One region of the Bradyrhizobium sp. Ash2021 genome, then DNA from elsewhere that is predicted to be linked to it. Evidence: predicted binding sites of a transcription regulator. Region 1 holds the regulator's gene; each other region holds the start of a gene.
The links. Region 1 encodes HrcA, which represses chaperone genes, less so after heat shock. Its sites were predicted from a motif close to GTTAGCACTCNCNNNNNGNGAGTGCTAAC; they were not measured.
Positions count from the first base shown of each region.

Region 2: the regulator HrcA is predicted to act here: its motif matches at 5,670-5,698, upstream of groES (co-chaperone GroES).
Region 3: the regulator HrcA is predicted to act here: its motif matches at 2,308-2,336, upstream of NL528_RS07150 (co-chaperone GroES).

Region 1 covers NZ_CP100604.1:184,899-192,448, forward strand. Annotated here, with positions in the region: gene NL528_RS00870 (hypothetical protein) at 176-1,123, shown strand; gene pncA (bifunctional nicotinamidase/pyrazinamidase) at 1,248-1,967, shown strand; gene grpE (nucleotide exchange factor GrpE) at 2,185-2,781, opposite strand; gene hrcA (heat-inducible transcriptional repressor HrcA) at 2,887-3,975, opposite strand; gene rph (ribonuclease PH) at 4,220-4,933, shown strand; gene rdgB (RdgB/HAM1 family non-canonical purine NTP pyrophosphatase) at 4,945-5,574, shown strand; gene hemW (radical SAM family heme chaperone HemW) at 5,567-6,724, shown strand; gene NL528_RS00905 (penicillin-binding protein activator) at 6,730-7,550, opposite strand, start outside.
Region 2 covers NZ_CP100604.1:2,056,536-2,064,085, reverse strand. Annotated here, with positions in the region: gene NL528_RS09925 (glycosyltransferase family 2 protein) at 1-1,012, shown strand, start outside; gene NL528_RS09920 (ChbG/HpnK family deacetylase) at 1,009-1,854, shown strand; gene NL528_RS09915 (DUF2076 domain-containing protein) at 1,988-2,824, shown strand; gene NL528_RS09910 (L,D-transpeptidase) at 2,894-3,685, opposite strand; gene NL528_RS09905 (protein phosphatase CheZ) at 3,993-4,763, shown strand; gene NL528_RS09900 (hypothetical protein) at 4,955-5,473, opposite strand; gene groES (co-chaperone GroES) at 5,795-6,091, shown strand; gene groL (chaperonin GroEL) at 6,226-7,550, shown strand, end outside.
Region 3 covers NZ_CP100604.1:1,490,291-1,497,840, reverse strand. Annotated here, with positions in the region: gene NL528_RS07160 (hypothetical protein) at 1-1,271, opposite strand, end outside; gene NL528_RS07155 (usg protein) at 1,831-2,115, opposite strand; gene NL528_RS07150 (co-chaperone GroES) at 2,370-2,687, shown strand; gene groL (chaperonin GroEL) at 2,828-4,477, shown strand; gene NL528_RS07140 (malate/lactate/ureidoglycolate dehydrogenase) at 4,611-5,660, opposite strand; gene NL528_RS07135 (VF_A0006 family four-cysteine protein) at 5,995-6,429, shown strand; gene NL528_RS07130 (1-acyl-sn-glycerol-3-phosphate acyltransferase) at 6,499-7,272, opposite strand; gene NL528_RS07125 (YdcF family protein) at 7,405-7,550, opposite strand, start outside.

The DNA.
Region 1 (7,550 bases):
GCAAGAAAGCCGCATCGGGGCGGCGGGAGTACATGAGGGGAACGGAGGCCCTCCCCTGTTGCACGGACATCAAAACCGCTAAAAGCGGGCCGACTGAACCGACGCCCTTGAACCCTTTTAGGGGCTGCGCTGGCCGACCATTGAACGGCCTCAATGCAAACCCGGTAGACCCTTCATGACGCCACTTCGATACCTCGCTGCGGTTGCCCTCACCATCGCCGCTACATGTTCTGCGTTTGCCGCGGACCCGGTTTTCCCGCCGGGCGCCCGGGTCGGCATGGTGCCGCTGGTCGGCCTCGTCAAAGCCAAATCATTCGTCGGGTTCGAGACCGAGAATCAGGGCGTCAAGGTGCTGGTGACGGATCTGCCGGCCGAGGCCTATGGCGAAGTCGCCAACGCCTTCAAGGCCAATCCCGCCGGCACCGGCGGCGTCAAGCCGGAGACCATCGAGACCGCGGCCGGGCTCGCCTACTACACCGTGGAAAGCGCCAAGGAGAACGCCAAGGAAGGTGCTGCCAATGTGCGGCGCTACTCGATGATCCTGCCCGGCCCCACCTTCTCCGGCTATGTCGCCGTGCAGGTGCCCGAGAATGCTTCCAAGATCTATACCGACGACGCCGTGCGCCAGATGTTTGCCACCGCCGTGATCCGCAACGAAGTCCCGGTCGACGAGCAACTCTCCCTGATGCCGTTCAATATGGGCGAGCTCAGCAATTTCAAGAATATCCGCACGCTGGCACCGGGGGCGGCGCTCATTCTGGCCGACGGCGACGAAAAGACCGGCTTTGAAGCCGCGCCCTTCATGATCATCGGCATCATCGGCTCGACCGCGGCATCGCCCGACGATCGCGGCCGCTTTGCCCAGCAGATCGCAACCACGATCCCCGGCGTGCGCGACGGGCGGATCACGATGTCGGAACCGGTCCGCATCGACGGCCAGCCCGGCTACGAGACGCGGATCGATGCCACCAGCGGCAAGGACAATACGCCGGTCACCATCGTGCAATGGCTGCGCTTCGGCGGCCAGAGTTCGCTGCGTATCATCGGCAGCTCACCGCGCGACGTTTGGGCGAAGGCATTTCCGCGGTTCCGCGCGGTGCGCGACGGAATTCAGCCGCGCTGAGCCTGACACCCGTCAGCCGATATTTGGCTGCCGAAGACTCGAGCGTTCGACGCCGGTTAAACCTGCTTTACGGTCTCCCGGCGATTTGATTTGCTGGCGCAAATTCCTTGCAGGGAGATGTACCATGTTGGATCGAAGGCGGATTCTCGGAGGTCTGGGCATGACGACCATCGCAACTGTTATGTCTGCGCGGGCTGGAGCGGCGACACCGATCAAACCCGACGATGCATCGGCGCTGCTGGTGATCGATGTACAGAATTGTTTCCTGCCCGGCGGCAGCCTCGCGGTCAAAGACGGCGACCAGGTCATTCCCGTCATCAACCGGATGGCAAAGAGCTTTGCCAATGTCGTGATGACGCAGGACTGGCATACGCCGGGTCATATCTCATTCGCCTCGACCCATGCCGGCAAAAAGCCGTTCGAGACCATCGATCTTCCTTACGGCAAGCAGGTACTGTGGCCCGATCACTGCGTCCAGGGAACCGACGGCGCCTCGCTATCGAAGGACCTTTCAATCCCCCAGGCCGGGCTCGTGATCCGCAAGGGATTCCACAAGGACGTCGACAGCTATTCGGCCTTCACCGAGGCCGACGGCAAGACCACGACCGGGCTCGCCGCCTATCTGAAGGCCCGCAAGGTCAGTCGCGTGTTCGTGGCCGGGCTCGCCACCGATTTCTGCGTGGCGTGGACGGCACTGGATGCGCGCAAGGCCGGGTTCGAAGCCTATGTGGTCGAAGATGCCTGCCGCGGCATCGACACCCAGGGCTCGCTCGCCAAAGCCTGGGCCGACATGGCCAAGGCCGGCGTCAAGCGCATCCAGTCCGGCGATATCGCGGCGGCTTAGGCGTGATGCGCTGAAGTTGATCTCCCTCGCCCCGCTCTTGCGGGGAGAGGGTTGGGGTGAGGGGCTGCCTCCGCGAAGACGGTGAAAGACGGACTCGCGGAGAGTCCCCCTCACCCGGATTTTTCGCTTCGCGCAAAATCCGACCTCTCCCCGCAAGCGGGGCGAGGTGAACGAACATCGGAGCTGGCCATCCACCGAAGTGGAATGCGACGCAGCCTTACTCCGACGCAGCCGCCGCCTTCGCGCCGCCCTTGGCGACCGCGACCAGCGCCGGCCGCAGCACGCGCTCGCCGATCATGTAACCGGCCTGCACCACCTGCACCACGGTGCCCGAGGGCACTGACGGGTCGGGGACCTCGTACATCGCCTGCTGGAAATTCGGATCGAATTTCTCGCCCGCCGGATCGAATTTCTTGACGCCGTTTTTCTCCAGCGCGTTGAGGAGCGAACGTTCGGTCAGCTCGACGCCTTCGATCAGGGCTTTCAGGCCGGGATCGGCGTTGGCTTTTGCTTCGGCCGGAACCGCATCGAGTGCGCGCTGCAGATTGTCGGCGATATCGAGCACGTCGCGGGCAAAGCCGGTGATGCCGTAGATTCTGGCATCGGCCACCTCGCGCGCGGTGCGCTTGCGCAGGTTTTCCATCTCCGCCAGCGTGCGCAGCATCTTGTCGCGCGATTCGGCGGCCTCCTTCGCCAACGCCTCGACCGATCCTTCCTCGGGATCGTCGGGCATGATGTAGGGCTTTGAGACCACGGGCTCGCCGGTCTGGGCCGGATTTGCCGCGTCATCGTTCGGCCGGGTCGGATCGGTCATGGCTTGCCTTCTCGAAAAATCGCATGGAACTGGATAAATTTGGGATTTGCTGGCCCGGATATCGTGCTTTGGGGGCAGAAAATCAAGCGCTGATCCGAGGCTGGATCAGCCGCCGAGCAAGCGGCTGACGATCCGCGCGGCGTAATCCACCGTCGGAATCACCCTGGCATAGTTCAGCCGCGTCGGCCCGATCACGCCGAGAACGCCGACGATGCGGCCGGTGGCGTCGCTGTAGGGCGCAATGATGGTGGAGGAACCGGACAGCGAAAACAGCTTGTTCTCCGATCCGATGAAAATCCGCACGCCTTCGGCGCGTTCGGCCCGGCCCAGCAGGTCGATCACGCCGCGTTTGGTCTCGAGATCGTCGAACAGCGATTTGACGCGTTCAAGATCTTCCAGCGCGTGCAAATCTTCCAACAGATTGGCGTGGCCGCGCACGATCAGCTGCCGCTCCTCGTTGTCGCCGCCGGACCAGCTCGCGATGCCCGCGGCAATCACCTTCTGCGTCAATTGATCGAGCTCGGTGCGGCTCAGCGTCAGCGCGGTTTCGAGTTCGAGCCGCGCTTCGGCCAGCGTGCGGCCGCGGATCCGGGAATTGAGGAAATTGGTCGCTTCGGTCAGCGCGGAGGTGGGAACGCCCGGCGGCAGCGTCAGCACGCGGTTCTCGACCTGGCCGTCTTCGCCGACCAGCACCACCAGCGCGCGTTCCGGCTCCAGCCGCACGAACTCGATATGCTTCAGCCGCGAATTGGATTTGGCGGTCAAGACCACGGCGGCGGCCCGAGTCAGACCCGACAGCCGGGTCAGCGCCTCGCCGAGCGCCGCCTCGACCGATTGCGCGCGGCCGACGGAGGCGAGCTGGTTCTGGATCGACAGCCGTTCCGGTTCGGTAAGGTCGCCGACCTGCATCAGGGCATCGACGAAGAAGCGCAGGCCAAGCTCGGTCGGCAGCCGCCCGGCCGAAGTATGTGGCGCATAGATCAGGCCGAGCTGCTCGAGGTCCGACATCACGTTGCGCACCGAGGCCGGCGACAGCGGTACTGCGATCAGGCGCGAGATGTTGCGCGAGCCGACAGGTTCGCCGGTCGCGAGATAACTCTCGACGATTTGACGAAAAATGTCGCGCGAGCGCTCGTTGAGCTGGGCCAGACCGGCGTTCGGAGCGATCAGGCCGATCGGATCGTGGTGGGCCACTAACTATTCCCTCCCAAGGCCCTCTAATCTGTCTATCCCGAAGGCCGGTGACAAGCGCGTATTAGACCGTTTTCAAGCAAAGCATGCCCTCGGACTTGATCCGGGGGTGGATACCGGTTCGCGTAAAGAAAACGCGTCAAACAACCAAGATAGAGAGTTCCGTTAAACGGCCTTGCCGCGCCCCTCTCCCGCACCTACAAGCACCGCGAACCGACTTTTACTGGATTTTCCGGAGGATTTCCCCATGCGGCCAAGCCGCCGTGCGCCCGATGAACTGCGCCCCGTGTCGCTGGAACGCGGCGTCGTCAAATACGCCGAGGGTTCCTGCATGGTGAAGTTCGGCGATACCCATGTGCTGGTCACCGCAACCCTGGAAGAACGGCTGCCGCCCTGGCTCAAGGGCCAGGGCCGCGGCTGGGTCACGGCCGAATACGGCATGCTGCCGCGCGCCACCCTGGAACGCACCCGCCGTGAAGCCGCCGCCGGCAAGCAGGGCGGCCGCACGGTCGAGATCCAGCGCCTGATCGGCCGCTCCTTGCGCGCCGCCGTCGACCTGGAAGCGCTGGGCGAGCGCCAGATCACGGTCGATTGCGACGTCATTCAGGCCGATGGCGGCACCCGCACGGCTTCGATCACCGGCGCCTGGGTCGCGCTCGCCGACTGCATCGCCTGGATGAAGACCCGCAACATGATCAAGGCCAATGTGCTGCGCGACAATGTCGCGGCAATCTCCTGCGGCATCTATCAGGGCACGCCGGTACTGGATCTGGATTATGCCGAGGATTCCGAGGCCGACACCGACGCCAATTTCGTCATGACCGGCGACGGCCGCATCATCGAGGTGCAGGGCACCGCCGAAAAGACCCCGTTCTCGCAGGACGAATTTCTGGCGCTGATGGCGCTGGCGCGCAAAGGTGTCGCGCGTCTGGTCGACTTGCAAAAAATGGCGGTGGCGTAGTCTCATTGGCCATGCACCGTCGAATCACCGGCAAACTCCTGATCGCGACCCATAATCCCGGCAAGCTCGCCGAGATGCGCGAATTGCTGGGCCCGCATGGCGTGGAAGCGGTATCGGCGGGTGAAATGGGTCTCGGCGAGCCCGAGGAAACCGGAAAAACCTTTCGCGCCAATGCCGCGATCAAGGCGATCGCGGCCGCGAAAGCCGCCAACCTTCCGGCGTTTGCCGACGATTCCGGACTGGTGGTCGATGCCCTCGACGGCGCGCCCGGGATCTATTCGGCGCGCTGGGCCGGCGAGGGCAAGGACTTCACCGCGGCGATGACCCGGATCGAGCGCCTGCTGCAGGAACGCGGCGCCACGGCGCCGGAACAGCGCAGAGCGCATTTCGTCTCGGCGCTGTGCGTCGCCTGGCCCGACGATCATCTTGAGGAAGTCGAGGCGCGGGCGGATGGAACCCTGGTATGGCCGCCGCGCGGCACCGCTGGTTTCGGCTACGATCCGGCGTTTCTTCCGGACGGACATACGCGTACCTTCGGCGAGATGACCAGCATCGAGAAGCACGGCCTGCCGCCGCTTGGCCTCGGCCTGTCGCACCGGGCGCGCGCTTTCGTGAAGCTGGCGGAGATCTGCCTTGACTAGCCGCGAGCAGGAAGCCTTCGGCGTCTATGTGCACTGGCCGTTTTGCCTGTCGAAATGCCCGTATTGCGATTTCAACAGCCATGTCCGGCATGCGCCGGTGGACGAGGAACGCTTTGTCCGCGCGTTCACGCGGGAGATCGAGACCACCGCCGCGCGCACGCCGGGGCGGCAAGTCTCTTCGATCTTTCTCGGCGGCGGCACGCCGTCGCTGATGGCGCCGCAAACCGTCGGCGCTGTGCTGGATGCGATCGGCAAACATTGGCGCGTCGCTCCTGATGTCGAAGTCACGCTCGAGGCCAACCCCACCAGCGTCGAGGCGACGCGGTTTCGCGGCTATCGCTCAGCCGGCGTCAACCGGGTGTCGCTCGGCGTGCAGGCGCTCGACGATTCCTCGCTGAAGGCGCTGGGACGATTGCACAGCGCGCGCGAAGCGCTCGATGCGGTCGCGATCGCGCGCACCGCCTTCGACCGTTACTCGTTCGACCTGATCTACGCGCGCCCGGACCAGACGCCGCAAATGTGGGCCGACGAATTAAAACTCGCGATCTCGGAAGCGGCCGAACATCTCTCGCTCTATCAGCTCACCATCGAAGAGGGCACGCCGTTCTTCGGCTTGCATGCGGCCGGCAAGCTCAAGACGCCGGATGAAGCGACCGCGCGCGCGCTCTACGACGTGACGCAGGACGTCTGCGCCGCGCACGGCCTGCCGGCTTACGAGATTTCCAACCACGCGCGATCGGGTGCCGAGTGCAAGCATAACCTCGTCTACTGGCGCGGCGAGGAATATGCCGGCATCGGCCCCGGCGCGCATGGCCGCCTCGATATCGATGGCTTCAGGCACGCGACCGCGACCGAAAAGCGCCCCGAGGCCTGGCTGATGCGGGTCGAGGCCAACGGCCATGGCGTCGTCACCGACGATCTCCTCAACAGCGAGGAGCGCGCCGATGAATTTCTGCTGATGGGGCTGCGGCTCGCCGAGGGCATCGATCCCAAGCGCTACACGGCGCTGTCAGGCCGCGCGCTCGATCCAAACCGGATCAAGGTGCTGCGCGAAGAAGGCGCCATCGCCGTCGACGCCGACGGCCGGCTGCGGGTGACGCAATCCGGATTTCCGGTGCTCGATGCCGTGGTCGCGGATTTGGCGGCGTAGTCTGCTTACGCCCCAAAACTCTTCGGCGAACCGGCGACCGCCTGGCCACCGCCGGTCGCGACCTTCATGACCGCGAGGCCGCGCTCATTGGTGCCGTCGGAGCGGAACCGGAACAGGCCGTCGATGCCGGCAAAGCCGGACGGATTGGTCAGCGTTTCCGCTGCGAACCGTTGCGCGCCCTGGGTTCGTGCCAATGCCGCGACCAGCGCCACCGCGTCATAGGCGAGCGTTGCGGTGCGCACCGGCTCGGCGCCGAATTTGGTGCGGTAACGGCCGGCGAAGCTGCGAAACCCGGCCGGATCCGGCGCAGCATAGAGCCCGCCCTGCAACGCCGGGCTCGCGAACACGCGCGGATTGTCCCACAGACCGGTGCCGAGCAGTTGAATGTTGCGCAGATTAGCGCCCGCCGCGGTCAGCGCGTCGGCGGTTGCGACCACGGAATCCCCGTCATCGGCGAGCAGCAGCGCATCGGCTTGTCCCAGCGACTGCGCCACGTTGCGCGCCGGGGTGGCGCGATCGGCGCCGTATTTCTCGAACGCGATGACGCGCCCGCCCTTGCGCCCGACCTCCTGCTTGAACGCGGCCTCGACCACGTTGCCATAGGCATTATCGGGCACCATTGCCGCGAACGACCGCTTGCCGGTTCCCGCGGCGTAACCGACGATGCGGTTGACGTCGGACTCGGGGAGAAAACTCAGCAGATAGACGCCGCGGCCGGCCACGCTGGAATCGGTCGAGAACGCGATGACGGAGGTGCCGCGTGCGCGCGTCAGCTGCGCGGTTGCCGGAACCGAGGCTGCAAACAGCGGCCCCAGAATGATTTCCG
Region 2 (7,550 bases), 1.9 Mb from region 1:
CACCGCGGCCAATGCTGCGGCGCAAGGGCTGTCGATCGTCGTGCCGCTGTACAACGAGGCCGCAGGGCTCGCACCGTTGCACGAGCGGCTGGTCGGCCTCGCCAAAACGCTGAGGGGCCGTTACCGCCTCGTCTGCGAAGTGGTCTATGTCGATGACGGCAGCGCCGACGCCACGCTCGCCATTGCGCGCGGCCTCGCGGCGGATGCGCTCGACGTCCAGGTGGTGTCGCTGTCGCGCAATTTCGGCAAGGAAGCGGCGCTGATGGCGGGACTCGACCATGCAAGGCGCGGCGCGGTCCTGTTCATGGACGGCGACGGCCAGCACCCGCCGAGCCTGGTCGAGAGGCTCGTCGGCCACTGGATCGATGACGGTTACGACGTCGTCTATACGGCGAAGGCACATCGCGACAATGAATCGTTCCTGCGCCGGCTTGCGGTGCACGGCTTCTACGCGCTGATCAATTGGGGCGCGCGGCAGAAAATCCCCGAGGATGCCGGCGATTTCCGCCTGCTGTCGCCGCGCGCAGCCGCCGCGCTGAAGCAGCTTCCCGAGCGCAACCGGTTCTTCAAGGGGCTCGCGACCTGGATCGGTTTCCGCCAGATCCGCGTCGACTACGAGCCGGCGCCGCGCGCGCATGGCGTCACCACATTCAGCGCGGGCCGGCTGGTCGGCCTGTCGATCGAAGGGCTGACCTCTTTCTCGGTGGCGCCGCTACGGTTTGCCAGCCTGCTCGGCGTCGTGTTGGCGGCGGGGGCTTTCCTGTTCGGCCTCTCCATCCTGTGGGAGGTCTGGACCACCGGAAAGCAGGTTCCCGGCTATCCCTCGCTGGTGATCGGCCTGATGACCATCGGCGGCGTGCAGCTCATCATGATCGGCATTGTCGGCGAATATATCGGCAAGATCCTGTCGGAGTTGAAAGCGCGTCCGATCTATTTCGTTGCCGAACACAGCGAGAAGCGCGCTGAAGCCGAACCGGCTGAACGCGATGGCGAGCGGACCGCCGCCGAATGAACGACGCCGCGCCTTCGCGCCGGATCTGGCTGTGCGCCGACGATTACGGTCTCAGCGAAGGCGTCAACCGCGGCATTCGCGACCTGATCGCGCGCGGCCGTCTCAATGCGACATCGGCGATGGTGGTCGGTGCCGCGATCGGCCGTGACGAGGTCGCCGCACTGCAGCGCGTCGCCGCCGACCGTCCGCGCTGCGCGATCGGGCTGCACGCGACCCTGACAGCCCCGTTCCGTCCGCTGACGATGCACTTCCGGCCGATCGACGGCGGCATGTTTCTGCCGTTTCCGAAGATGTTGCGCGCAGGCCTGTTGCGGCGGCTCGATCCCGAGATCATCCATGCCGAGCTGATGGTCCAGCTCACGGCGTTCAAGGATCTGTTCGGCCGCGACCCGGATTTCGTCGACGGCCACCAGCATGTGCAATTGTTTCCGCAGATCCGCGACGCATTTCTGCAAGCCGTCAGGGAAGCCGCGCCCGGCGCCTGGGTTCGTCAGGGCGGACGCCGGCAACCGCTGGCACAACGGCTCGGCGCGCCCAAGGCGCTGGTGCTCGACGTCCTGAGTGCGCAATTTCGCAAGAAGGCTTCGCGCGCGAACATCGCCTTCAACCCCGCCTTCGCCGGTGCCTACGATTTCACCGGCCAGCCGGATTTCGGCGTGCTGATGCGCCAGTTCCTCGATTGCTTGCCGGAGGGCGGCCTCGTGATGTGCCATCCCGGCTTCGTCGATGAAACCCTCGTCAGCCTCGATGCCCTGACCACCCAGCGCGAAGCCGAACACACGTATCTGGCAGGCACCGATTTCCCGGCGCTACTGGCCGCGAATAATGTTACACTGGATTAATATCGGTGAGGAAAGCCGGGCGGCCGTTTTGTCGCATACCGAAATTTAATCCACCCTCCCACTACTTGCGAACACAAAGCCCGCCTACATCTGCAGCGCGCTTCGACACCCATTCGACGCGAGGGAGAAGGCCATGACACCGCAAGAACGCCAACTGATTGACGATCTTTTCGACCGGCTCGCCAAACTGGAGAACACCCCGCGCGATCCCGAGGCCATGTCCGCGATCATGCAGGGGCTGCGCAAGGCGCCCAACTCCGTGTACGCGCTGGTGCAGACGGCGCTGGTGCAGGACGAAGCGCTGAAGCGCGCCAATGCCCACATCCAGGAATTGGAAGCGGTGCTTTCGCCTGAACAGAATCAATCCGGACAAGGTCAATCCGGCGGCTTCCTCGATTCGATGCGCGACGCAATCTTCGGGCAAGGCCAGCCGCCGCATGGTTCGGTGCCCAACGTCCGCGCGCCCGATATGGGCAGCCGCCCGGTATGGAACAGCGGCCAGGTGTTGCAGCAGTCGCAATCGCCCGGACAATATAATCAGCCGCCGTATGGTCAGTCCCAGTCCTATGGCGGCCAGCCTTATGGCGGTCAGTCCTATGGCGCGCCTCAATCTCCGATCGGCGGTGGCGGCTCGTTCCTGGGAACCGCGGCTGCGGCCGCGGCCGGCATGGTCGGCGGATCGCTGCTGCTCGGCAGCATCCGTTCGATGATGGGCGGCGGCGGCCATCAAGCCTTCGCCGATTCTACCGGACTTGGCGGCAGCCAGAAGCCGTGGAGCGATCAATCGGGCAGCGACCTGGCGCGGGATGCCGGGATCAACGACATCGGTTCCTCCGGACAGCGCGCCGACGATGGCTCCAGTTCGCGCGCCGGCCTGCTCGACCAGGGGTCGAACGACGACGACAACGACAACGACATGGATCACGATTCCGACGGGTTTGATGACGACGGCGGTTCTGACTACGCCTGAGCCGATTCATCCCTCAAAAAGAAAACGGCCGCTCGATCGAGCGGCCGTTTTTGATTGAGTTCCCCGCAATCAGATGACGACGACTTTGGTGCCGACGCCGACGCGGCCGTAGAGATCCATCACGTCTTCATTGCGCATCCGGATGCAGCCGGACGAGACGTTGGTGCCGATCGTCCAGGGCTCGTTGGAGCCGTGGATGCGATAGAGCGACGATCCCAGATACATCGCGCGCGCGCCGAGCGGATTTTGCGGACCGCCTTCCATGTGCCGCGGCAGGTCGGGACGGCGCACCAGCATTTCCGGCGGCGGCGTCCAGGCCGGCCATTCCTTCTTGGCCGAGATCGTCTTGACGCCGGACCAGGTGAAGCCGGGCCGGCCGACGCCGATGCCGTAGCGCAACGCCTTGCCGTCGCCCTGCACCAGGAACAGGAACTTGTTCGGCGTGTCGACGACGATGGTGCCGGCGCCTTCCTTGCCGTGATACTCGACCACCTGCTTTTCATATCTGGGATCGAACGGACGCTGCGCGGGATCGGCCGCTTCTTCCTGCTGCGGCATCGATTGCTGCGGGTCCATCGGCGGCAGCAGCGAACGCCGCGCGCCGTATCCAGGCTGCTGCTGATACATCGGCTGCTGCAGGTTGCCTTGCCCCGGTCCGTCGCCGAACAGGAATTCGATGAAGCCGCCGCCCATGTTGGAGCGTTCGGCGGAGGCCATCCGCACCGGCGCCGGCGGCGCGGGCTGATTGGCGTAGACTATTGCAGGTTCGGGAAGCGGCGCGACATCGATCGCCAGTGCTTGATGAGGACCCGCAACCAGGAAGGACGCGCTGGCCAGCAGCGCAAGGGACATTTTCTTCATCGACGTACTCTGTACTGTTTCGTCACTGTTCAGTTCTTGGGAGCGTCTGAACGCCGCCGTTGCACGCGATCAATTAAAATCAAAACCGCATCGGTTTGGTAAACGGAAACGGCGTTTCGATTCACCACGTCGTCAATCGCGCGCGGATTTGTCCGGTAGCGTTTATTTTGAGTGAACGCAGGCCGCGGATGGTTAATCGATGGTGTGCAGCGGCGGGCAAAGACGCGGCGGCCTGTTCCCGCGCGTGAACCTCACGTTAAATCGCATCTGCGTAAAACATTGGGAGTGAAGGGGTGGGAAAAAACTCATGTCGGTCAGTCGCAAGCGTTTTCGTATTGAAGAAGCCATTATGGGCGAAGTCCCAATGTCCGCCGACGGCGAGGACATCGGCCCGATGCATCGCGAGATCATGGCCGAGCTCCGCTCCATCCGCGCCCAGATGGCCAACGGCACCGGCCGCGCCGCGGTGACCGAAACCGCCGAAGCGTCGGTCGCGCGCGAGGTTGCCGAAGCCCACACGCTCCTGGAAACCTATCGCGCCCAGATCGAGCAGTGCGAAAAGCTCAAGGTCGAGCTCGACCTGATCCACGACGCCATCAACCGCACCAAGCGCGAAATCGCAACCCTGCACGGCAAGAGCTTCGACGGCGGCGAAATGGCCAAGGTCAATGGCGAGCTCGGCGCCGTGGTCGGCGGCACCGAACAGGCCACCCAGCAGATTCTCGAAGCCACCGAGGCGATCGATCAGGCTGCGACCGCGCTGTCCAAGAACACCTCGCCGGACCAGCAGAAGCTGCTCAGTGAGGAAATCCAGGAACGCGTGATCTCGATCTTCGAGGCCTGCAACTTCCAGGATCTCACCGGCCAGCGCATCAGCAAGGTGATGGGTGCGATGAAGTTCATCGAAAGCCACATCACCGTGATGATGGAAATCTGGGGTGGCGTCGACGCCATCAAGGCCCACGCGGCGCCGATCGTCGATCACCGCGAAGGCGACGCCAAGCTGCTCAACGGCCCGAAGCTGGACGGCGACGTCGGTCACGCTTCCCAGGACGACATCGACGCGTTGTTCGACTGAATTTTGGACGCGTCGGGGCAACTCCCGGCGGCACCGTCCTCCGAACGACGAAACGCCGGCGCGATGCCGGCGTTTTTTTATTGGAACGCTTGGTTTACGCCGTCATTCCGGGGCGCCTCGAAGAGGCGAACCCGGAATCTCGAGATTCCGGGTTCGATGCTGCGCATCGCCCCGGAATGACACGTCGGGAATCACGCCCTTGGCGCGCAGCGGACATAGACCATGTTGCCGTAGCGGGTCGCGGCATCCTTGTCGATGAAGCGGGTGATCAGGACGCGGCCGTCGAACGAGACGATCTCGCGGTCCTGCTCGCCGGGGGTCGGCCCCGCCGGACCGATGTAATTCTTGCCGCTCGGGCTGCCCTTCAGCCGCAGTTCCTGCGGCGTCGCCTGGTCGGCCAGATGCATGACCACGCCGCCGGACTGGCCGGCGCCGATCACGTAGGGTTGCCTGCACTGGTCCTTCGCCATCTTTTCGGTGCGGGCGCGATCCGTCGGATTCTGGAACGAGGCGAGGCCCCAACGGCCGACGATTTCGTCGGCCCGGATGCTCGCCGGCATTTCCGGGGCGACCCCGGGTTCCGTCGGTTCAGCCGTGGTGTTCGACGATAGCGACGGCAGGCTCATGCTGCCGCACGCCCCCAGGAATATCGACAGCGCCGAGGCGGCCGCCAGGTTGGCAACCGCGCGCGCATTCCGTAACCCGATCATCGCATTCCCCCGAGCAATTTCCCGGCCGCACCCGTCATGCAGCCAAGCGCAAAACGTCAGCCGGAGCAATGACGTCCATTAAAATACGTCGCCGCTCCGATTTGGTTTCCCAGTGAGCATCCTATATTGGCCTCACCAAGGCCTTAAACCCTCTTGCTTGACAGGATCGGCGCCAAGCCATATTCCCCGACCCACAATTAGCACTCCAATACCATGATTGCTAAAGGCGTGGGGCCTCCTGCCCCGCGGTGTCGACCAGCCGGCATTACGCGCCAGTCTCAATGAACCAGACCTGAAACCAAGCCTCCAAGAGGAAATGTCATGGCTAAATCCACATTCCGTCCGCTGCATGACCGCGTCGTGGTCAAGCGTATCGATGCCGAAGAGAAGACCAAGGGCGGCATCATTATTCCCGACAGCGCCAAGGAAAAGCCCTCGCAGGGCGAAGTCACCGCGGTCGGCCCGGGCGGCCGTGACGAAGCCGGCAAGCTGATCCCGATCGATCTCAAGGTCGGCGACCGCGTGCTGTTCGGCAAATGGTCGGGCACCGAGGTCAAGCTCGACGGCGAGGAGCTCCTGATCATGAAGGAGTCCGACATCATGGGCGTGCTGGCCTGACAACACACTGACCTCACCCTGAGGAGGCAGCGAAGCTGCCGTCTCGAATGGTGACATTCCACAAGCTCATCCTTCGAGACGCGGGCCAAGGCCCGCTCCTCAGGATGAGGTTCATTTCCCAGGAGCAATCAACCATGGCCGCCAAAGACGTTAAATTTTCCGGAGACGCCCGCGATCGCATGCTGCGCGGCGTCGATATCCTCGCCAACGCAGTGAAGGTGACGCTCGGCCCCAAGGGCCGCAACGTCGTCATCGAAAAGAGTTTTGGTGCCCCGCGCATCACCAAGGACGGCGTCACCGTCGCCAAGGAAATCGAGCTCGAGGACAAGTTCGAGAACATGGGCGCGCAGATGCTGCGCGAAGTCGCCTCCAAGACCAACGACACCGCCGGTGACGGCACCACCACGGCGACCGTGCTGGCGCAGGCGATCGTGCGCGAAGGTGGCAAGTCGGTCGCCGCCGGCATGAACCCGATGGACCTGAAGCGCGGCATCGACATCGCGGTCGCGGCCGTAGTCAAGGATATCGAAAAGCGCGCCAAGCCGGTCGCGTCCTCCGCCGAGGTCGCCCAGGTCGGCACTATCTCGGCCAATGGCGACGCCGCCATCGGCAAGATGATCGCGCAGGCGATGCAGAAGGTCGGCAACGAAGGCGTCATCACTGTCGAGGAAAACAAGTCGCTCGAGACCGAGGTCGATATCGTCGAGGGCATGAAGTTCGACCGCGGCTACCTGTCGCCCTACTTCATCACCAATGCCGAGAAGATGACGGCCGAGCTCGAGGACGTCTACGTGCTGCTGCACGAGAAGAAGCTGTCCGGCCTGCAGTCGATGCTGCCGGTGCTCGAAGCGGTGGTGCAGTCTGGCCGCCCGCTCCTGATCATCGCCGAAGACGTCGAAGGCGAGGCGCTGGCGACGCTGGTGGTCAACCGCCTGCGCGGCGGGCTCAAGGTCGCCGCCGTCAAGGCGCCCGGCTTCGGCGATCGCCGCAAGGCGATGCTGGAAGACATCGCGATCCTGACCGGCGGTCAGCTGATCTCCGATGAGCTCGGCATGAAGCTGGAAAGCGTCACCATCAACATGCTGGGACGCGCGCGCAAAGTGGTGATCGACAAGGAAAACACCACGATCGTCAGCGGCGCCGGCAAGAAAAAGGACATCGAAGCCCGCGTCGGCCAGATCAAGGCGCAGATCGAGGAGACCACCTCGGACTACGACCGCGAGAAGCTGCAGGAGCGTCTGGCAAAACTCGCCGGCGGCGTCGCGATCATTCGCGTCGGCGGTGCGACCGAGATCGAGGTGAAGGAGAAGAAGGATCGCGTCGAGGACGCCCTCAACGCGACCCGCGCCGCGGTGCAGGAAGGCATCGTGCCCGGCGGCGGCGTGGCGCTATTGCGCGCCAAGAAGGCGGTCGGCCGTCTCACCAACGACAATTCCGACGTCCAGGCCGGTATCAATAT
Region 3 (7,550 bases), 1.3 Mb from region 1:
GCCAGTTTCCACGCGCGGAGGTTGGCGTCGAACACCCATTTCTGCAGTCCCGCGCCGGTTTGCGCGGCGGCCGCCTTGTACTTGCCGGACGCCGGATCAAAGCTGCTGGTGCCGTCGCCTTCGTCGGTGACGTAGAGCGTCTTCGCATCGGCGAACCAGACTCCGAACGGGAACGACGTCGCTTTTTTCGCCAAATTCGTCGGGAAGCCCGCAAGGATGCACATGTTGTAGGGGACGACCCCCTTCGTCTGCAGCTGTGAAGCGTCGTAAGGGATCGGCGTCGCAGGCAGGCTTGCGATCGCCTTCGGTACGCCGACGCCGTTCGGGCATGCCAGCGGCCTGCCGTTCGCATCGAAGCCGGTCGCATCGATGAAGTAGACCGAGTTGATGCCGTTACCGCCGCTGCCCTTGGTGGTATAGATGACGTTGTTGAAGATCGAGAGGCCCCGGAAATTGGTGTCTTTGCCGATCTTGTCCGCGGTCAGCCCCAGTTGCGTGATGTTGAAGCTGCCGACGGGCGTCGGCAGGCCCGGGTTCTGCGCGACGAGTGCGTTCCGTTCCGCGGTCAGGATTTGCAATCCGGCGCCAATAATGATCCCGTTTGGCTGAGGATTTGCGCCGTTGCCGGCGTTGCCCGCCGTATAGACAATGCGCGCTCCGCCGTTGTCGTTCAGGATCGCGGCGCGTCCGTTGTTGCCACTATACGCATTGGTTTTCGTGAAACGAAACCGACCATGTTCGTCAAGTTCTGCAACCACGCGGTAATTGCTTCCGGGAACGGGGTTGGTGGGATCGACCACCGCAGCCGTGTTGGAATTCGAAACATCGAGGGCATCGACGGGCGCAAGGTATCCCATGAACGTCACGACCCGGCCGTCGGTCGAAAGGTTTAGCGCGATCTCGGATTTGGACGGAAAGCTGGTCACCATCTGATCCCTGGTCAGGGGACCGCGGTCCGAGCTGTTGGGCACTTCGAGCGAGTTGATCAACTCGCCGGACGGCTTGAGTTGATCGAGCACGATTTTCGCGGTGATGCCGAAGCTGCCGTCAACGAGCGAATTGTTCCAGACATACGGATAAGAGCCGTCGTTCGTCGCGGCCACGCAAATGGGCGCGACGCAGTTGGGCGGCAGTTGTGTCCCCACCGCGACATTTGCCGGATTGTTGTCGTATACGGAACGGCTCAGCAGCAAATTTCCCGGCCTGAATTGAACACCATCGTCGTCAGCAAGAGCAACCGTGGCTCCCGCGACGCTCGATAAAACGACCATTACTGCCAAACCTGGTTGAAAAACCGGCATCTGGGCTAGAAAACGCGATCCTGCACCATTCATCGCAACCTCCCATGCTTCGCCCGCAGCAATGCTTGCTGCTCCAGGGCGAAAGGACCCTGCCTGTGCTCCATTACAGTCGTAAGAACGCGACGCGAATGGATGTGGAAGGTTTGAGGGGAGTCCGAGGTTCGAGGCGATTGGTTGTGGGATCATCCAGGATATTGTCGGGAGCGCCGCCGGATAAGCTGACATTCGCAGCGCGCGTCACTTCCGATATTCCCCGGTGAGCTGACATTCACCGGCAAAAACCGGAATTCATGATCGCTTCCTGTTCTTGAGTGAGACGCTGAGGAGAACGCATCAGCCCGTTACCCATCTACGCCGCTGACGCCTGGCGTCCACTTCCACGCACTTATTCGATTACCTCGTCGTCGCCGGCGAGCAGAAAATACGGGATTGTGATCTCGCTGAACTGGCCCGCTTGAAGAGAGTGAATTTCCCGAAAGCAATTTGCGCATGAGCGACAGTGATCACCCCAAAGCCGTGCGCCCTCGCGTTAATGCAGCCGGAAGACTCCATCCACGGCGCGTAGTTCGGCTGGCTTGATCAGTTTGGAGTGCGCGACGGTGACCGCAAACAGCGGGCCTTCGAGCTTTGTTTCCCAGAACGCGAGAAAATGCTTTAGCACCGGGAAATTTGGAAACATATCGTAGTCCTGCCAGACGTAAGTTTGCAGCAACCAGCGACGATCCGGACGGCGATAAACGATTTCCGCTGTCGTCAGTCCGTAGCCCAAGACCTGCTTCCTGAAATCCTTGGAAACCGCATCTTTCTCGACCATGGCAACCTCCAGCCAACCAAGACAGTTGCATGATTCTCAATTCGCCAGGAACGAAAACGTTCAATAGGTCATAGTAATCAACGCGTTAGCAGCAGATTCCTTCGCCTGCTAGCAATCGCCGCAAGCGTTCCTCCTCAAACATCGTGGGCGAAAGCCCTTGCGCCCCAGTGCCACAGGCGTATGTGAAGAGCGGCTAGCACTCGTTCATTGCGACTGCCAATCCAGAAATAATCACAAAAGCCAAGGAGGATCGCATGAAATTCCGTCCGCTCCACGACCGCGTCGTGGTCAAACGCATCGATGCCGAAGACAAAACCGCAGGCGGCATCATCATTCCGGACAGTGCCAAGGAAAAGCCCTCGCAGGGCGAAATCGTCGCCGTCGGCCCGGGTGGCCGCGACGAAGCCGGCAAGCTCATCCCGATCGACCTCAAGGTCGGCGACCGCGTGCTGTTCGGCAAATGGTCCGGCACCGAGGTCAAGCTCGATGGTCAGGAACTGCTGATCATGAAGGAAAGCGACATCATGGGCGTCCTCACCGACGTTCCCGCCGCCAAGAAGAAGGCCGCTTAAGCGCTTTAGCCCATTCCCTCATCCTGAGGAGCCGGCGCAGCCGGCGTCTCGAAGGAAGAGGCCCGTCCAAATCTCATCCCTCAAGAACCCGCCCATTGGCGCGGACCTCGGGATCTGACGAGTTGAAAACGGAGATCATTATGTCAGCCAAAGAAGTCAAATTCGGCGTCGATGCCCGCGACCGCATGCTGCGCGGCGTCGAAATTCTCAACAACGCGGTGAAGGTCACGCTCGGTCCGAAGGGCCGCAACGTCGTGCTCGACAAGTCGTTCGGCGCTCCCCGCATCACCAAGGATGGCGTCACCGTCGCCAAGGAAATCGAGCTTGAAGAAAAGTTCGAGAACATGGGCGCACAGATGGTGCGCGAAGTGGCCTCCAAGGCGGCCGATGCTGCCGGCGACGGCACCACCACCGCGACCGTGCTGGCCGCAGCCATTGTGCGCGAAGGCGCCAAGGCGGTTGCCGCCGGTATGAATCCGATGGATCTGAAACGCGGTATCGACCTGGCTGTGGACGCCGTGGTCGCCGACCTCGTCAAGAACTCCAAGAAGGTCACCTCCAACGAGGAGATCGCTCAGGTCGGCACCATCTCGGCCAACGGTGACGCGGAGATCGGCAAGTTCCTCTCCGACGCCATGAAGAAGGTCGGTAACGAGGGCGTCATCACGGTTGAAGAAGCCAAGTCGCTCGAGACCGAACTCGAGGTCGTCGAAGGCATGCAGTTCGACCGCGGCTACATCTCGCCCTACTTCGTCACCAACGCCGACAAGATGCGCGTTGAAATGGACGATGCCTACATCCTGGTCTATGAGAAGAAGCTCTCCAGCCTGAACGAACTTCTTCCGCTCCTGGAAGCGATCGTGCAGACCGGCAAGCCGCTGGTGATCGTCGCCGAAGACGTCGAAGGCGAGGCCTTGGCCACGCTCGTTGTGAACCGTCTCCGCGGTGGTCTCAAGGTTGCCGCCGTCAAGGCGCCGGGCTTCGGCGATCGCCGCAAGGCCATGCTGCAGGACATCGCGGTGCTGACCGGCGGTCAGGCGATCTCGGAAGATCTCGGCATCAAGCTCGAGAACGTCACGCTGCAGATGCTCGGCCGCGCCAAGAAGGTGATGATCGACAAGGAGAACACCACCATCGTCAACGGCGCCGGCAAGAAGGCCGACATCGAAGCCCGCGTTCAGCAGATCAAGGCGCAGATCGAGGAAACCACCTCGGACTACGACCGCGAGAAGCTGCAGGAGCGTCTGGCCAAGCTCGCTGGCGGCGTCGCGGTGATCCGCGTCGGCGGCGCGACCGAGGTCGAGGTGAGGGAACGCAAGGATCGGGTGGATGACGCGATGCATGCGACCCGCGCCGCGGTCGAGGAAGGCATCGTGCCGGGCGGCGGCGTCGCGCTGCTGCGTGCCTCCGAGCATCTCAAGGGGCTGCGTACCAAGAACGATGACCAGAAGACCGGCGTCGATATTGTGCGCAAGGCGCTGTCCGCGCCGGCCCGCCAGATCGCGATCAACGCCGGTGAAGACGGTTCCGTGATTGTCGGCAAGATCCTCGAAAAGGATCAGTACTCCTACGGCTTCGACTCGCAGACCGGCGAGTACGGCAATTTGGTCGCCAAGGGCATCATCGATCCGACCAAGGTGGTTCGCGTCGCGATCCAGAACGCAGCTTCGGTCGCGGCGCTGCTGATCACCACAGAAGCCATGGTGGCCGAAGTGCCGAAGAAGAACGCGGGCGGCGGCCTGCCTGCGGGTGGCGGCGGCATGGGCGGCATGGGTGGCATGGACTTCTAAGCCAGCCGTTCAGAGCTGGTTCAAATGAGAAAGGCCCGGCAACGATGCCGGGCCTTTCTGCATTGGCTACACGTCCATCTCGACGATATCGGTCAGAAACGATAGCCCCTAGCCCGCTACCCCGTCTGCCCGCTCAGGTATCCACTCGAATCTGATAGCGTTCGGCGATCGCTGACAACTGGGCCCAGGTCGTGTCATCTATTTCGATGCCATCGGCGATGCGCGCGGCGCGGGCCATTCGCTCGGGCTCGCCGGCGACCAGGACCGGGAGATCCTGGTCGGCAGGCTTGGCCGATTTCACCCAGGAAATCATGGCGTCGATCTCGCTCATCATGCTGTCGCGCATCGAAAGCCTGCCGGGATCGATCACGATGCTCAGCATACCGTTGATGATGCCGCGCTCGGGCGGCGTTGGCGTGGTGACACTCGCCGAGCCGACAATGGCCCCCGCCAACAGTTCACACACGAGCGCCAATCCGGAGCCCTTGTGCTCGCCGAAAGGCAACACCACACCGCGCGGCTCGCTGTGCATCACCGAGGGGTCGGTGGTGGGTTGGCCTTTGTGGTCGAGCAACGCGCCGTCGAGCATCGGCTTGCCGGCATTGTGCGCAACCCTCACCTTTCCCAGGGCCACCCGGCTGGTGGCAAAATCGAGCAGGATCGACGCGTTGTTATCGGTGCCCGGAATCGCGATGCAGACCGGATTGGTCAGGAACCTGCCCTCCCGGCCGCGGAAGGGCGCGACCGGTGGCGGTCCCGAAGCGACGTTGACGAAGTGCAGCGCCACCATTCCCGCTCCTGCGGCAATCTCGCCATAGGCGCCGACGCGGCCAATATGGTGCGCGTTGCGCAACCCGTTCACCGCAACGCCATGCTTCTGCGCCGCCTCGATCGCCCATTCGACCGCCTGGCGGGCGACCACCTGGCCGTAGCCGGCGCGGGCATCCCATACCGAGATGGTGCCGGTGTCCGACACGATCTCCGGCGTCTGGTTGACCTTCAGCGTCCCGCCCTCCAGGTCGCGCACATAGGCGACCAGCATCCCGACGCCATGGCTGTCATGGCCGCGCAGGTTGGACTCGACCAGATGCTCGGCAACAATGGCTGCCTCGGCAGGCGAACTGCCACCCGCCGTGACGTTGCGGTTGGCAAGCGCACGCAGCCTGACGTGGTCGACAATCATGCTTTTCTCCGTTCCGCGGCGCGCCGGCGCGCGCCTTCACAGTCAAGGTCGGCAAGTAACCAACCATAGCCGCGGAGCCCAGTCATCGAGAATGTTCGCCGGCGACTGCGGACACGAGTCAACGATCGCGATGTACGCGCCGCATCATCATGAAATTCAGACAACGATGTCGCGCCGACGGTTCTTCTTGACTCCTCCCGCGCCAGCTAACAAATTCCGGCCATAGGTCCAAACGCCTTGCTCTTACGACCCGCGGTCGTCAGCTTTGCCTGACTGGTGCGGTCAAGGCACCCCCGATCGATGAAGTTTGTCACGCCGCTAACTGGAGGGGCTTGTGCACGGCACGATCTGCGAAAGCCGGACGGTCCCGCCCGCGGGCGCCGAGGTAGCCACCGGTTGGCGCATCCACAGCGTTCTCGATGGGTGTGCTGGTGGCTGGGTCAAAGGATGGGCTCACCCGCTGTCAGCCATTCTGACCATCATCGTCGTTGCCGGAACGCTTCTTGCTTCCTCCGGATCGGTCATCGCGCAAACCAGCACAGAAAAACAGGCTCAATGCGAGCTGTCTGCCATCCGCGATACGAGATCATCCCTGGCCATTCAGTTCATCCGTTCTGCCTGCAATTGGCTCGCACTCAACGGCGACTCCTTGTTGAATGAAAGCAGCAAAGGATATTACGTTTGCCTCGTGCGCCAGCTGTCGGGCGTCCAGGCTGATGAAGCTGCTGCGGCAATTGTCTCGGCATGTCGCACATCCAGTCCGCCTTGAGGAGTTCGCCGCTCTCCTGCACTGCCGGGGATTTGGCCGCTCGGCCAAAGCGCGACGCACCAAAACGCTCTACCCCTTCGCCGGCGCCGAACTCTTCACCCGGCCGAACAATTGCGCCTGCTCGCGGCGTGCCGCCTCGACCAGCCGGTTGGTGGCGTCCTCGATGCCGGTGGCAATGCGGGTGTTGAATTCCTTGCGGGAGAGGCCTGGCGGCAAGGGATCGAGGAATTCGACCACCAGCGTGCCCGGATAGCGCATGAAGGTGCGGCGCGGCCAGAACAGTCCCGAATTGAGCGCGACCGGCAGACAGGTCACGCCGCAATCGACATAGATCATGCCGATGCCGGACTTGTAGTGCGGCTCGGCATCGACCGGCCTGCGCGTGCCCTCGGGGAAGATGATCAGTTGACGGCCGCGCCGAACCGCCTCGGCGGCACGGCGGGCCATATCCTTGAGCGAGCGGGCGCCGGCGTCGCGGTCGATCCCGATCATGTTGGCTTTGATCAGATACCAGCCGAAGAACGGAATCCAGGTCAGGTCGCGCTTGAGGATATAAAGCGGCTCCGCGAACAACGGCATCAGCGCGAACGTCTCCCACATCGACTGATGCTTGGACGCGACGATCAGCGGGCCCTTCGGGATCTTGTCGGTGCCGCGAAACTCCACCCTGGTGTTGCAGATCACGCGCAGCAGCCAGATGCTGCTGCGGGCCCAACATTTCGCAATGCCCAGGATCGCCCAGCGCGGCATCAGGAAGGTCGGGATCGCGATGATCAGCCAGCACACCAGCAGCAGATAGAACAGCACGTTGAAGACCAGCGAACGCAAGAAAATCAGAACCATCGAAAACCGCACCCTCTCATTCCGTCATTCCGGGACGCGAAGCGAACTATGACCCGCAATCGCGCATCTGAGAATTTCGAGATTCCGGGTCTGGTGCTCGCGCACCATCCCGGAATGACGACGTTTAATACATCAGTTGGCAAGCGCCGTCGCCGGCCGGTGTGGCGCGAGCGAACCGGGCGGCTGTTCGGCAAAATCGGGCACGAGATCGAGGCCGGCATCGGCCAGCCGCACCCGGACCTCCGCGGCGACGTATTTGGCGTATTCCGATAGCAACA